2 regions of the Acidovorax sp. GW835-FHT14B10 genome follow, and region 1 is predicted to be linked to the other one. Evidence: predicted binding sites of a transcription regulator. Region 1 holds the regulator's gene; the other holds the start of a gene.
What was found. The regulator HrcA, encoded in region 1, represses chaperone genes, less so after heat shock. The targets are predictions, from matches to a motif close to TTAGCACTCNNNNNNNNNGAGTGCTAA.
Positions count from the first base shown of each region.

Region 1 (7,762 bases):
ACGCAGCAGTTCTGTTTTCCAAGCTTGCAGCAAGGCGGGCAATTCTGAAGGTTGGCGCTTGTAGCGCCTCGCCAGAGTCATCCACTGCGACACGCGCACGTCGAGATCTGCAAGACGTTCCGGGTCCAGGTCGGTACGCCTCAGATAGGCTTGCAGCGAGCGGATGACATCGCTGGTCTGCGCCAAGCTGGACGAAAGGATATTTGCCAGGTCGCCAAACACAGGTTCAAGCTGCTCGTGGTTCTGCAGTCGTGAGACAGCGCGCGTCAGTCTGGAATGTGCGCCCGACTCCTCCTCGTCGAGGGTTGCCAGTGCATCCTGGGCGGCTTCCAGCAGCGTGTGGGCATGCGAGAGACGCTGGTGCTGCATTTCCAGGTCCACCCACTCGTCGTCTCCGGGGGCCAGTTTGCTGATTTCAGCAATTTGCCATTGCAGCCGCTCGCGCTCTTGCTGCAGAGATGCTTGGGCCGCACGTGCTTCCTCCAGGATCTTCTGGGCGACACGCCATTGGGTCCAGCTTGCAGACAATTCCTGCAGCGAAATACCCGCATAAGCGTCCAGCAAGCCGCGCACGGAATCCGGGCGGGTCAGACTCTGCCATGCGTGCTGGCCATGAATGTCCAATAATTGATCCCCCAGGTGGCGGAGTTGCGTTGCGGTAGCCGGCGTGCCATTGATCCACGCTCGACTTTTCCCCAGGGTGTCTACGGTTCGGCGCAGTAGCAAGATGTCGCTGGCCTCGATCCCCGCTTCTTCGAACCATGGGTGCAAGTGGCTGGGGGAATCGAATTCTGCGCACACATCGGCATGGCGGGCGCCTTCACGCACGTACCCTGCATCCGCGCGAGCGCCCAGTGCCAGTTGCAGCGCATCCACCAGAATCGATTTGCCGGCCCCGGTTTCCCCGGTCAACACGGTGAAGCCTGTCTGTAGATCCAGAGCAAGTTCTCGAACAATCACGAAGTCCCGCAGGGTGATTCGCCTGAGCGCCATGATTAGGAGCCCCCTTCGTTCCAGCGTAACTTCTTGCGCAGTGTCGCGAAATAGTTCCAGCCGAGCGGGTGCAAAAACCGAACGCTGTGCTCGGAGCGCTGAACAAGAATCCGGTCACCGTGCAGCAGTGACGCCAGAGACTGCATGTCGAAATTGGCGCTGACGTCCCTGCCACTCACTATCTCGACGGCCACTTCGGTGGCGTCCGATAAAACGATAGGGCGGTTTGAAAGGGTATGGGGTGCGATGGGAACCAATACCCACCCTGGAATGGACGGGTGCAGCATGGGGCCGCCCGCGGAAAGTGCGTAGGCTGTTGATCCGGTGGGCGATGCAATGATGAGCCCGTCAGCCCTCTGGTTGGCCACGAATTGCCCGCCCACTTCCACGCGAAGTTCCACCATGCCGGATGTGGCTCCGCGATTCACCACGACATCGTTCATGGCAAGGGCTTCGAAAACCGTGGCCTGCCCACGAACCACGCGTGCGCGCATCAGGGGGCGCAAATCCTCTTCGTATTCTCCGCACAGCATGGGAGTGAGCGCTGCCTGATAGCTGCCGAAGGGAATGTCGGTGATGAAACCCAGGCGCCCCTGATTGATTCCGATCAGCGGGGTGCCATAGCGCGCGAGCTGTCGACCGATGCCGAGCATGGTGCCATCTCCGCCAACGACGAGCCCCAGTTCGCATTGGGCGCCAATGGTGTCCACGTCCATGGAGGGATAGGCGGTCAGTTTGGTATTGATGGCGGTTTCTTTTTCAAGCACCACCTGACATCCCAGGCGAACAAGAAACTGAGCTATCTCTTCGAGGGCGTGGCGCGAGCTATCGGTCATGGCGCCGGCAGCAGTTGCCTGATACTTGCCGATAAGCGCAACATGGCGGAAATTGGACGTCATCGCGAAATTACATCATTAAAATCATTCCATGCTCGATGACCGTGCCAAGTTGTTGCTGAAAGCGCTGGTCGAGCGCTATATCGCCGATGGGCAGCCTGTGGGTTCGCGCACCCTTTCACGTGCTTCCGGGTTGGAGCTCTCCCCGGCAACGATACGCAATGTCATGGCGGATCTGGAGGCGCTGGGGTTGATCGCAAGCCCCCACACCTCCGCTGGAAGAATCCCCACCGCGCGTGGCTACCGCCTGTTTGTGGACACCATGCTGACAGTGCAGCGGGATCCACTGACGCCGCCACAACTGGTGCCAGAGCAGCCGCAAAAAGTGATTGCCAATGCGGCGCACCTTTTGTCGAACCTCTCCCAGTTTGTGGGTGTCGTGATGGCGCCGCGGCGCACCTCCGTGTTCCGCCATATCGAATTTCTTCGACTTTCGGAGCGCCGGTTTCTGGTGATCATTGTTTCACCGGAGGGAGATGTGCAAAACCGTGTCATCTTCACCGATGTGGACTATTCACAGTCGCAGTTGATCGAGGCCGCCAACTTCCTGAATGCCCACTATGCCGGTTTGGCCATGGAGCAAGTCCGTGAAAAGCTCAAATCGGAGGTGGACATGCTGCGAGGGGAGATCGCTTCATTGATGCAGGCTGCGGTCAACATCAGTTCGGAAGCCCTTTCCGAAGCGCAGGATGAGGTCGTCATTTCTGGCGAAAGAAACCTGCTGGCAGTGAGCGATTTCTCTAGCGACATGGGCAACCTTCGCAGGGCCTTCGATTTGTTCGAACAGAAAACCCAGATACTTCGCCTTCTGGACATCTCCAGCCAGGCAGAGGGCGTCCGTATCTACATCGGCGGAGAGAGCCAGGTTGTGCCGTTCGAAGAGCTCTCGATTGTTAGCGCACCTTACGAAGTGGACGGCCGGGTGGTGGGTACGCTGGGGGTGATCGGCCCCACCCGCATGCCCTATGACCGGATGATCCAGATCGTGGACATTACTTCCAAGCTGGTGTCCAACGCGCTCAGTTACCGCAAATAAACACCCTACAATACTTGCCGTGCTCCGTCTGATTCAGCGCTGGCGCGAGGGGCGTTAGTTCAGTTGGTGAGAGCAGAGGACTCATGCTACATCGTTCAAGATGTTGAAGCAGGGGATTAAACTCAATAAAATCAACACCTTGCGCAGGTAGTGACCGCCCAAGCGAAGCCGCCATGTAACGGCCGAGTAGCAAAAATTTCGGGACGCTAGCTCATGCTTGGTTAGAGCAGTAGACTCATAATCTATTGGTGCCGTGTTCGACTCACGGGCGTCCCACCAAAAAAACCCCAGCCCTCACCATCTGGGGTTTTTTCGTTACTGAGCCCCGCAAAGCCCCGGCTACTGGCCACACAGTGTCGCTGCGGGCCTCGCAGCACCTGCGCCAATACCAGTGCGGCACCCATCCCCCGATCAGCGCCCGTGCCGCCCGCTACCCTCACCACGTTTCATCCAGTCGTCCGCGCGAGACCGGCAGTCGGTCAATACCGACACGGGTACGAGCCTGACCGTGCGTCAGATCAGGCAAGGCAACAACGGCAAATCATCCACGTAGCCCAGCACGGGTATGAAGTCCGGAATAAGGTCAATCGGGCTGAGCGCATAGGCCACAACGAAAACCCCCTGCGCTTTTGCATACCACGGGGTTTCAGGTTGCTTGGCCCAGGTTTTGAAATTGTCGAGTTTGAACAGATTTCAAGCCCGCTAAAAGCGCCGTAACTCCGGCGTGCAGCGTCCCACAAGTCAAAGTCTGAGTGATGGCTAGGTGGGCGACACCCATTAAAGGTGTGTCGCCAAAGTCGCCGTGCCGCTGTCAGTATTAGCCCTTGAACGCTGCGGTCTCGCCCGGACGGCGCAGCATCTTGTTGACCTCGTCTTGATGCAGCTCTTCATTGACGATCATCTCGCGGGCGTACTCTTCCAGAAGTACCGAGTGGCCTTCCGCGATCTTGAGCAAATCGTAGTACGCGGCCAGGGCGGTTTTCTCGTGCGACAAGCTCTCGCGCAGAATGTCGCCAATGTCGTGCTGTTCGGTTTCCAGCAGGGGGCCGATCTTGAGGGACGGGTGGCCGCCCAGCAGCGTGACCATTTCCCCGGCTTTGTGAGCATGGGCCAGGCTCTCATCGGCGTTGCCCTTCATCCAGGATACGATGGGAATGCGGTTGTAGCCATACACCATGAGCGAGTAGTGGGTGTACTTCACCACACCCGCCAACTCAAGTTCCATGATCCGGTTGAGAGCATCAATAGCGGCTTTGGTTTTGGATTCGTCCATGGTGGACTCCTTTCATGGCGGCGATATGTTGCTTTTTACTGAGCGAATGTATTTTCTGCCAGTTCGCCGTGGGTGTCATCCACGGTGATTTGCTGCAAGGTACGGGTCAGTGAGGAGGTGCTGGGGTTCTCGACGAAGACACATTGCTTGCCGGTACGTTTGCAGAAATCCTTGACCCGCCAGTAGGCGTTGTGACTGATGCAGCCGGTTTGGCAGATGACCAAATCGGCTGCGGCGAGGATGGAGTCGAGCGCACCTTGCTTGTCTTCCAGACCCCCATCGTGGTGTGCGAAGTTGCCCCCCGCTTTCTCGATCACATCGCGATAGTTCGCCACGTTTCCGTTGCGACCCCCGACACACAGGATCGTCTTTGCCTTGAGATGGAAGGTGATTGGGCTTTCCTTGGGCGTGTCGTGGTGCTGTTCGGCTGCGGGAGCAGGCTGAGCCGCCGATTCACGCAGGCTCGGCGAGCGTTGTGCTTCGCTGAGCTGCTGGCGCAGTTGTGCGTTTTGCGTTTCCAGCTCCGCCTGTCGAGCCGTGAGCTGATCGATCTTCTTTCGCAGCCGGGACGTGTTTTCAAAGTCCGGCAGCGACGCTTTCAGCTGCTCCATGTCCTGCAGATGGAACGCAATCCGCGAGTCCTTACCAATCACGATGGCTCGCTGCTGCACGAGTTGTGCGTGCAGTTGCTCGATTTCAGCGGCCTTCTCCGTGATCACTCGGGTGCATCGTTCTTGCACTCGGCCCAGCTCCCGACCCAGGACACCGTTTTCCTTGATCAACTCGTTGAACTTGGTCAAGTCAATGCGAACAGCGGCCCCGGCCTGGTGCTGCAACATGTGCATGTCTCTCAGGACAACCTCCTGCAAAACCTCGTCGCAGCGGGGGTGGGTCAACGTGGCCCAAAAAGCCCCTGAGACATCGCCTTGGCGAACAGCGTCAGCCCACAGGTCGGCCACCGCCTTGGTGTCCTTGGCGAACTTGAACGCCTGAACGGTTCTGGCGTACCGTGATTCCAGATCCTTCTGCAGCAGCTCGGACAGCCGATTGCGCTGGGTGCATTCGGCGACCGCGCCGACATGAACCTCGTAATCATCCGCAATGGCTTTGCCCCCCAATGCCTTGTTCACCAACTGGCGAAGTGCTGCCAGCGGAAGGCACACCCCCACCACGGGGCAGTGGCACTGGTGTGGAAGATCCCAAAGCCGCCTGCGGCGAGACCCGGTATTGGCCGGAAGAGGGCTGGCGCATTGATCACACATACGACCTCCTGGTTGTGCGGTCTCGTTTTCAATGAACCACATGAGCGGACTCGTGACAGGCATGGCCTTCGTGCGGTTGCATGCCGTTCAAGCGCTTTTGGGCTTGCGACAGCATCTCGGCCAAGGCCAAGAATGCGTTGACTTCCAGTCGAACCGACAGGCAATCTATGGACAGATGCACCACCCCGCAATCGGAACAGACCGACACATGCCCGACAGGGCTACGGGCCAGCATGGTGTGCTGGCAGCTGGGCGAAGTGGACAAGTGCTCCATGCGAACCTTCGGTGAAGTGGTTGGTGAAATTGATTATAAATAAGAATCGTTCGCATTAAAAGAGTGCATCCAAAACCAAAAACCGAACAGCTTGCGGGTTGTTCGGTCTTTTGGTGTGCGGTTGTGGGTAGAAGTTGGCAACGGAGCATCCCTCCGTTCTGGCGACTTTGGCGACACAGCAGTAAAAGTCGGAGTCGCCGTGTCGCCAGGAGCGTCTGTGAGCGTGGTGGGCCGGCCTGCCTCGGCTCTTCGTTGGCATGAACTGCGGCGGCAGGCAGGTTGCTGCCGGGCGATGACGTGCCTGATTGCTGTCGCAGGCCGTGAAGTTCGAATAGATGCCGCCCAGCAACCAGCGCTGAACACGTGAGAAGCTCAGTTGCAGGCCAAGAGGATAGGCCATTGCCTGCGTTTCGCTGTCGAGCGGATGCCCACGCAGCGGACGCCCCATCACGCTCGCCCTTGGCACTTTGGCGTATCCAGGGTTAGGCGCACAGATTTGAAGTGCACGGGCGTTGACTTCTGGTGAATGATTTTTCGTTGCGGACATGAAAATTTACAAAACAAACACGAACCATTCTCATTGGCATACAATATGGGCACCTGAGGCAGGGGGCGCTCCCCGTCCAAAGTTGCACCTGCCCTGCACTTACGGGCTGGGTTGAGGGCTTACCCAGCAGCTTCATGCGTTGCAAGGCACGGCTTCAGGTCCTTGATGAACTCCTGTTGTCGGAGTTTTTCGGACCAACACCAAGCCGGATAAACAGATGAACAGAAGCACCCTGTGGGCGTCGCCATGCGCGTCCGAAACGAAGCGATTTCCAGCTAAAGCGCTGACGCTAGCCATCGCAGCGGCATGTTCCGCGTTGGCCCACGCCCAGGATTCCGAAGCCCGGCCTTCCTTGTCCGAGGTGACTGTCACGGCCACCCGGTCTGAGGCACTGGTCAACACCGTTCCGCAGTCCATCACCGTTGTGCGCCGCGATGAAATCGAGGAACAGGTCAGCGCAGGCAGCGGCTTGGGTGACATCTTGGGCAAGCTGGTGCCCGGCTTTGGCTTGGGGCGCCAGTCGCCCAGCACGTTCACGCAAACCCTTCGCGGCCGAAACATCAACGTGCTCATCGATGGTGTGCCTCAGAGTACCAACCGAAACGGTGCTCGTATCCTCACGCTGATCGGCCCCTCAGCCGTCGAGCGCATTGCGGTGATCCGGGGCGCCACCGCCATTTATGGCGATGGCGCCACCGGCGGTGTGGTCAACATCATCACCCGCAAGGGCGACGGCCCTGTGAAACACGTTGCCGAAGTGGGCGGCAACGTCTCGCTTTCACATTCCTCGGATATCCTGCATGCCACTTGCAAGCATGCTTCGTAAGCCTCCCACGAAGATCTCAGCCTCCGCAGCGCGCATGCGCGCGCGGAGGTTGTGGAGGACGGTCCACCGATGGCTTGGGCTCAGCCTGGGTCTGGTACTGTTGGTGGCCGCTGTCACCGGCAGCGCCATGCTGATCGCCGATCCCCTTGATGAGGCACTCAACGAGCAGTTGTTCCACGTCCCTCAGGCTGCAACTGTCAATTACCAGGCGGTGCTCTCGCGCCTGAGGGCTGAGGTGGACCCGGAGGCATCTTTGACGTTGCGTCCCCCAAGGGAGCAGGGAGAGTCCTTCCAGGCTCTCGTCAGGGGCGTCTGGAGTGGCACGATCTACTTCCACCCGCAAACCGGTGAAGTGCTTGGCACCAGAGGGGCGACGGATGGTGTGATGGGATTCCTCTTCACCCTGCACAGCAATCTGTTTGCCGGGGAGACCGGGAAAGCCGTGTTGACCTTGGCGGCGCTGGCCTACCTGTTCATGCTTGTCTCGGGCGTGTACCTGTGGTGGCCCGCGCGCTGGCGTCACGCATTGACGGTGCGCTGGACGGCTGGCGGGTTGCGTGCCTTGTTTGACTGGCACCGGGTCACCGGGGTTCTGTTGGGAGGGGTGGTCCTGGTTTCTGTTGCGTCCGGGGCCTATATGGCCTGGCCTCCGCTT
Region 1 is NZ_JBXAGC010000002.1:56,029-63,790, reverse strand. Features, by position in the region: gene recN (DNA repair protein RecN) at 1-993, opposite strand, end outside; gene AC1Q5S_RS02185 (NAD kinase) at 996-1,892, opposite strand; gene hrcA (heat-inducible transcriptional repressor HrcA) at 1,921-2,925, shown strand; tRNA gene AC1Q5S_RS02175 (tRNA-Ile) at 3,126-3,204, shown strand; partial or broken gene AC1Q5S_RS02170 (YkvA family protein) at 3,370-3,615, opposite strand; gene AC1Q5S_RS02165 (ferritin-like domain-containing protein) at 3,743-4,198, opposite strand; gene AC1Q5S_RS02160 (DUF2325 domain-containing protein) at 4,234-5,502, opposite strand; gene AC1Q5S_RS02155 (hypothetical protein) at 5,790-6,281, opposite strand; gene AC1Q5S_RS02150 (TonB-dependent receptor plug domain-containing protein) at 6,499-7,107, shown strand; gene AC1Q5S_RS02145 (PepSY-associated TM helix domain-containing protein) at 7,082-7,762, shown strand, end outside.

Region 2 (7,762 bases), on a different contig from region 1:
CTGGGCCGTGGCCTCGGGGTTGTTCCAGTAGCCGGGCATCACGGTTTCGCCGCGCACCACCACCTCGCCGGTCTCGCCTGCGGGCACAGGCTGGCCGGCCGCATCGACCACGCGCACCTCCACCAGCGACTGCGCCACGCCCACCGAAGCCATGCGCTCGGCCCAGCGCGGGTGGTGGCGGTCGGCCAGCTGCGCACGCGAGAGGGCGGTGATGGTCATGGGACTTTCGCCCTGGCCGTAGATCTGCACGAAACGGTTGCCCAGGGTGGCCAGCGCGGCGCGCAGGTCGTCGGCATACATGGGGCCGCCGCCGTACACGATGGTCTTGAAGCCCGCCACCTCCGCGCCCGTGGCCCGCACATGCTCGACCAGCCGGTGCACCATGGTGGGCGCGGCAAACAGCGTGAGCGGGCCCACCGAGGCGGCCAGCTGCACCAGTTCGGCGGGCTCGAAACCGCCCGACACGGGCACGACATGCCGCCCGCCGCGCAGCACCTGGGCGTAGTTGTAGAGCCCCGCGCCGTGCGACATGGGGGCGGCATACACCATGGCGTCGCCCGGGGCGATGTCGTCCACATCGGTGAAATAGCAGGCCGTCATGGCCAGCAGGTTGCGGTGCGTCTGCATCACGCCCTTGGGGCGGCCGGTGGTGCCCGAGGTGTAGAACAGCGAGGCCACATCCTGCGGCGCGCGGTCATGGACCTCCATGGGCGCATGCCGCACGGCAGCGGCATAGGCATCCGAGCCCAACACCAGCAGGCCGGCCTCCGGTGCACCGGCTTCGCGCGCGGCGGCAGCGAGCGCCTGCGACGCCAGCACCACGCGCGCACCGGAATCGGCCAGCACATGCGCCAGCTCCTTGGCATGCAGTTTGTAGTTGACCGGCACCGACACCGCGCCCGCCCACACAATGGCATGCAGAGCCTCCAGGTACTCCGGGCAGTTGGCGGCGTAGATGGCCACGCGGTCACCCGGCGCCACACCGCACTGCGTGCGCAGCCAGGCCGCCAGGGCCGCCGCGCGCGCACCCAGGGCGCCATAGCGCAGCACCACCTGGTCGCCGTGCAGCACGGCAGGTTGATCGGGGTAGCGCTGGGCGCTGCGGTGGAGCAGATGGGCAATGTTCATGGGGTGCGCTTCATCACGGAGGAATGCGGGGGAGCCTGCGCAACTGTAGGCGATAGGGCCTGCGGCACACACGCCGCGCCCCGCGGGGAAACCCGCAGCCACGGCATGCCGGGCGCGCCGCCAATTCCCCACAAACTGTGGCGTTGAAACGCGATTGCCTAGACTGCATATGCACGGTACACATCCGGCGCTGCCTTGGTTTCCTTGATTGCGTTGCGCCTGGTTTATTCGGCCCCCTTCCTTTTTACCGCTCCCCGGGAGCTGCAACGCATGACACTGGACCAGCAAAAATCCATCCTCACCATCGCCCTTCTGGCCGCATTTGCGGACGGTGACAAGGACGACGCCGAGCGCGAAGAAATCCGCCGCATCGCCCAGTCGCTGGCCGGCGACGCGGGCATGGCCGACCTGCCGCGCATCTACCAGGACGTGCTGCTCCAGCGCACCAGCTTGCAGGCCGCAGCCAGCGCCCTGAGCGAACCCATGCACCGCCAGCTCGCCTACGAAATGGCGGTGTGCGTGTGCGATGTGGATGGCCGCCAGACAGCGGCCGAGCGCGATTTTCTGGCCACGCTCAAAACATTGCTGCAACTGGGCACACCGCAGACCGACGTGTTTGACCAGGAAGCCGACGCGCTGGTGGCGGCGGCAGAAAAGGCTGTGCCCATGGCCATCCCTGCGGCAGCCCCGGTGGCCACGGCGGCGGTGGCCGCAGCCGCCCCTGCCGCTTCCGATGCGGGCCTGGACCAGTCCATCCTCCATTACGCCCTGCTCAACGGCGCGCTGGAGCTGCTGCCGCAGTCCTGGGCGTCAATGGCCATCATCCCGCTGCAGGTGAAGATGGTGTATGGCATCGGCAAGGCCCATGGCGTGGAACTGGACCAGGGCCACATCAAGGAGTTCATCGCCGCCGCTGGCGTGGGTCTGACCTCGCAATACCTGGAGCAGTTTGGCCGCAAATTGCTCGGAGGCCTGCTGGGCAAGGCAGCGGGCAAAACCATCGGCCGCATGGGCGGTGCCGCCACTGGTATGGCGTTTTCGTTTGCCACGACCTATGCGCTGGGGCAGGTGGCCCGGCGCTACTACGCCGGGGGCCGGGTCATGAGCACCACCATGCTGCGCGACACGTTCCAGAACCTGCTCGGCCCCGCCAAGCAGCTGCAAACACAATACCTGCCACAGATCCAGCAAAAGGCCGCAACGCTGGACGCCGGCCAGATCCTGGCGCTGGTACGGGGAGCGTAGGTCGGGGGGCAAGGTATCGCCCACAAATTGCTATCCGATTAATAGCTTGAAGCGCTTTTTTATAAGCGTTTCAAGCTATTTTCATTCAGAAAATACGCCTGTCGGCGGTTGCCCTGGTGCGGCGGCCGCGCGCTGGGGCGGGCAGACGCTGCTGCGCCGTTGCAACACCGCTGCACAGGCCCATGGCGGGCACATCGGCACATGCCGGAATCGGCCTGCACGCCACCACGGACCCTGCAGAAATATCCGCCCCCCTGCCGTCACGGTGTGTGGCGACCGCCGAGGGTCTTGCGCTGCTGGTGTTTGGGGTGGGGTGCCCACTGCTGCAATGGCCCCAGGCGGTGGAATGGGGCGTGGTGGCGGCATTTTTTCTGCCCAGCTGCGCGGTGCCCGGGCTCCATGGCAATGCCTGCTGCATGCCGATACCCACAAGCAGATTGCACGCGCCCTGACCACCACGCACACCCTGAACGCAGCCTGCGCTCTGCTGGCGCGGCAGGCCAGCGCCGGGAAGCGGCGGTGATCAGGCTGGGAACTTGAAACGGCGTCCTCCCCACGGTCGCATTGCAGTTGACTGCATTAATGGGTTTCAGCGCTTTCTGGCATTGCGCAAGCAGCTATTTTTCAATAGCAATCCGTTACCACCAGAGACAGTGAACCGGCAGGAAGAGCCCACCGGGCCGGTGCAACCCTGCAAGGTGACCGCCTGCCGCTGCATTCTCCCTCCCCAAAATCCCCCATCCGCCAGGGGACGTCTTGAAACGGCCACAAATGCCTCTATCATTAGCACTCGCCTCAAACGAGTGCTAACAAGGCGCTTGTCGCGAGGAAGTTTGGTGGTGTTCGCAGTGCGGGCGCCTTTTCATCCGGCTTTTTATTTCAGTCAACAGGAGCAATGCAATGAACCTTCGCCCTCTGCACGATCGCGTGATCGTCAAGCGTATCGAAAGCGAAACCACGACCGCCTCCGGCATCGTGATCCCCGACAACGCCGCTGAAAAGCCCGATCAAGGTGAAGTGCTGGCCGTCGGCCCCGGCAAGAAGAACGACAAGGGCGAGCTGATCGCCCTGAACGTGAAGGTCGGTGACCGCGTTCTGTTCGGCAAGTACTCGGGCCAGACCGTCAAGGTCAAGGGCGACGAGCTGCTGGTGATGAAGGAAGACGACCTGTTCGCCGTTGTCGAGAAGTAATTGCTACTGCGCGGCCCACATGCGTCGTTGGGCGGTGCTCGGAATCCTCACGTACGGGAAGTACGTTCCGGTTCCTGCGCTCCGTCCGCCTAGCCTGTGAGCCGCTCGCTACGCAATTCTTTTCTCGACTCAGTCATCTGTTTCACGAATTTTTAGATTTCTCTAGGAGCCAAACATGGCAGCAAAAGACGTAGTTTTCGGCGGCGAAGCCCGCGCACGCATGGTTGAAGGCGTGAACATCCTGGCCAACGCGGTCAAGGTCACCCTGGGCCCCAAGGGCCGCAACGTGGTGCTGGAGCGCTCGTTCGGCGCCCCCACCGTGACCAAGGACGGTGTGTCCGTGGCCAAGGAAATCGAACTCAAGGACAAGCTGCAGAACATGGGCGCCCAGCTCGTGAAGGAAGTGGCCTCCAAGACCAGCGACAACGCGGGTGACGGCACCACCACCGCCACCGTGTTGGCACAAGCCATCGTGCGCGAAGGCTTCAAGTACGTGGCCGCCGGCATCAACCCCATGGACCTCAAGCGCGGTATCGACAAGGCTGTTGCAGCCCTGGTGATCGAGCTGAAGAAGGCTTCCAAGCCCACCACCACCTCCAAGGAAATCGCCCAGGTCGGTTCGATCTCCGCCAACTCCGACGAAACCATCGGCAAGCTGATCGCTGACGCCATGGACAAGGTCGGCAAGGAAGGCGTGATCACCGTGGAAGACGGCAAGTCGCTCGACTCCGAACTGGACGTCGTGGAAGGCATGCAGTTCGACCGTGGCTACCTGTCGCCCTACTTCATCAACAACCCCGAAAAGCAATCCGCGATTCTGGACAACCCCTTCGTGCTGCTGTTCGACAAGAAAATCAGCAACATCCGCGACCTGCTGCCCACGCTGGAGCAAGTGGCCAAGGCCGGCCGTCCGCTGCTGATCATTGCCGAAGAAGTCGAAGGTGAAGCCCTGGCTACCTTGGTCGTGAACACCATCCGCGGCATCCTGAAGGTCGTGGCTGTGAAGGCTCCTGGCTTCGGCGACCGCCGCAAGGCCATGCTGGAAGACATCGCCATCCTGACGGGCGGCAAGGTCATCGCCGAAGAAGTGGGCCTGACCCTCGAGAAGGTGACCCTGGCCGACCTGGGCCAGGCCAAGCGCATCGAAGTGGGCAAGGAAAACACCATCATCATCGACGGCGCCGGTGCTGCCGCTGACATCGAAGCCCGCGTCAAGCAAGTGCGCGTGCAGATCGAAGAAGCCACGTCCGACTACGACCGCGAAAAGCTGCAGGAACGCGTGGCCAAGCTGGCCGGCGGTGTGGCCGTGATCAAGGTGGGCGCTGCCACCGAAGTCGAAATGAAGGAAAAGAAGGCCCGCGTGGAAGACGCACTGCACGCAACGCGCGCAGCGGTGGAAGAAGGCGTTGTGGCTGGTGGTGGCGTGGCCCTGCTGCGTGCCAAGCAAGCCGTGGGCGACACGGTCAAGGGCGACAACGCCGACCAGGAAGCCGGTATCAAGCTGGTGCTCAAGGCCATCGAAGCCCCCCTGCGTGAAATCGTGAACAACGCCGGTGGTGAAGCCTCGGTGGTGGTGAACGCTGTGTTGGCCGGCAAGGGCAACTACGGTTTCAACGCCTCGAACGACACGTACGGCGACATGCTCGAACTGGGCATCCTGGACCCCACGAAGGTCACCCGCACGGCCCTGCAGAACGCCGCTTCCGTGGCATCGCTGCTGCTGACGACCGAAGCCATGGTGGCCGAGGCTCCGAAGGAAGAAGCCGCTGCCGGCGGCGGCATGCCCGACATGGGCGGTATGGGTGGCATGGGCGGCATGGGCATGTAATTACCTGGCCCCTGCGCAGCCGCCCTGGCTGCGCAGCCCCACAAAAAGCCCGCAGGTCTTACGGTCTGCGGGCTTTTTTCATGTCATGCGGCGAAGGGCTCGCCGTAGGTGTTGGACGATGCTTCGCCGGGCTGCACCCACCAGTACAGCAGCACCAGAAAGCCGATGCCGCTCAGCAACAGCAGCTGCCACCAGCCGGTGCGACCAATGTCGTGCAGGCGGCGCGTGCCCACGGCCAATGCCGGCAACAGCAGCGCCAGCGAGGCCAGCGCGTAGACCATGTCGCCCAGCAGGCTGGCGACGATCATCACGATCACCTGGAACAGAAAAAACCACCAGTATTCGGACCGTGAAGCACGACCCGAAAAAGTAGCGTACTGTCCCAGGCACGACTGGATTGCCTGAACAAAATCCATGGTGAAACCCCTCTCTTGGTGGAATGTTGACGGACGGCTGGCGAATGCCCCAGGACATGATAGGAGGACCGTGCGACAAGCAGATATGCAGAAGGCTCCGCGGCCGGGGCACTGCGACAGCATCTATCGCTCAGCCCAAGGACGCTACTTATTGAACAGCTGCCAGCGCTTGACCAACAAGCGCCATGGGTTGTTTTTATCAAAATAAAAATCAAAAGGACTGGCGTGCGTCCTGCCCTGGCACCTTAAGCCATTCTTCATGCCCGCCTTGCACCATGGCGGCATGAACACCCCACACACCCCCTCTCTCGTGCGCATGGCCGCGCTGCTGGCGCTGGCCTTCGCCCTGGCGCCGGCCCGCGCCGCCGACACCACCGCTGCCTCGCAGATGCAGCGCTGGAGCGATGTCTCCGGCAAACCCGTCAGCGCCGAGCGCGGCCGCGTGTTCTTCAACAGCCGCCATGGCGGCGAGTGGTCGTGCGCCTCGTGCCACGGCAATCCGCCCACCACGTCCACCCGCCACGCCAGCACGGGCAAGACCATCGCCCCGCTGGCGCCCGCGTTCAACCCCGAACGCTTCACCGACACCGCCAAGGTGGACAAATGGTTTCGCCGCAATTGCAAGGACGTGCTGAGCCGCGAATGCACCGCCGTCGAAAAGGCCGATGTGCTGGCCTGGTTGCTGCAGCTCGATGCCCACAACCCGCCCCAGGCCGCCAAGGACAAACCATGAACCGCACCGCCTTCACCATGGCGCGCACCACCCCGCTCGTGCGCACCGCTCGCCGGTCAGCCACCCTGCTGGCCCTCGCTTGCGCCCTGCCCGCTGCCTGGGCCGACAGCCGCGAGATGCCCGCCAGCGCCATGCTGCCGGCCTACCGGCAGGAGTGCGCCGCCTGCCACATGGCCTACCCGCCCGGCATGCTGCCGGCCAGCGCGTGGATCCGCATGATGAAGGGGCTGGACCAGCACTACGGCACCAACGCCTCGCTCGACCCTGCCATGGTGGGCCAGATCAGTACCTGGCTGCAGGCCCATGCCGGCACCACCAAGCGCGCGCGCGAGGCCCCGCCGCAAGACCGCATCACCCAATCCGCCTGGTTCGAGCGCAAGCACCGCGAGGTGAAACCCGCCGTCTGGAAGCGCACCGCCGTGGGCAGTCGCGCCCACTGCATGGCCTGCCACACCCGCGCCGACCAGGGCGACTTTGACGACGACCGCGTCCGCATTCCGAAGAGAGAACTGCCATGACATCCGACACCCTTTCCACCCCATCGCCCTCCACTGCTTCAGCGCCCTCCACGGCCCCAACGCAGACGCCCCGGCCCGCCACCCGCCGCGTGGTCGATGCCACCACGCGCATGCTGCACTGGCTGATGGCGCTGAGCTTCACGGCGGCCTATATCACCGCCGACGGCGAACGCTGGCGCCTGGTACACGTCACGCTGGGCTACACGCTGGCGGGGCTGGTCGTGGCACGCCTGCTGTGGGGCTTGTTCGGGCCGCGCCAGGCCCAGCTGTCGGTGCTGTGGCGCAAGCTGCAGGGCGTGCCGACGTGGCTGAAGTCCCTGGTGGCCGTGCGCTCGCCCGGTGCGCTGCAGGCCACCTGGCGCCCGGGGCAGAACCTGCTGATGGCGCTGGCCGTGGCGCTGATCCTGGCGCTGGTGGTACCGCTCACCCTCAGCGGCTATGCCGTGTGGGACGAATGGGGCGGCGAATGGCTGGAGGAAGTGCACGAGTTCTTCGGCAACACCCTGCTGTTCGTGGTGCTGGCCCATATCGGCCTGATCGCGCTCCTGAGCGTGCTGCGCCGCAAGAACCAGGCGCTGCCCATGCTGACGGGCCGTGTGCCAGGCTCCGGGCCCGATCTGGCGAAAAGCAACCACGGCGGAATCGCCGCGCTCGTCCTGGCCTGCGTGCTGACCTTCTGGGCGTGGCAGTGGAACCAGGCGCC
Region 2 is NZ_JBXAGC010000031.1:13,208-20,969, reverse strand. Features, by position in the region: gene AC1Q5S_RS18915 (AMP-binding protein) at 1-1,128, opposite strand, end outside; gene AC1Q5S_RS18910 (YcjF family protein) at 1,399-2,373, shown strand; gene AC1Q5S_RS18905 (co-chaperone GroES) at 3,274-3,564, shown strand; gene groL (chaperonin GroEL) at 3,740-5,392, shown strand; gene AC1Q5S_RS18895 (DUF805 domain-containing protein) at 5,476-5,808, opposite strand; gene AC1Q5S_RS18890 (DUF1924 domain-containing protein) at 6,068-6,541, shown strand; gene AC1Q5S_RS18885 (diheme cytochrome c) at 6,538-7,059, shown strand; gene AC1Q5S_RS18880 (cytochrome b/b6 domain-containing protein) at 7,056-7,762, shown strand, end outside.
Region 2: a site for HrcA is predicted at 3,157-3,183, ahead of AC1Q5S_RS18905 (co-chaperone GroES). Genes of this name have one in related genera too.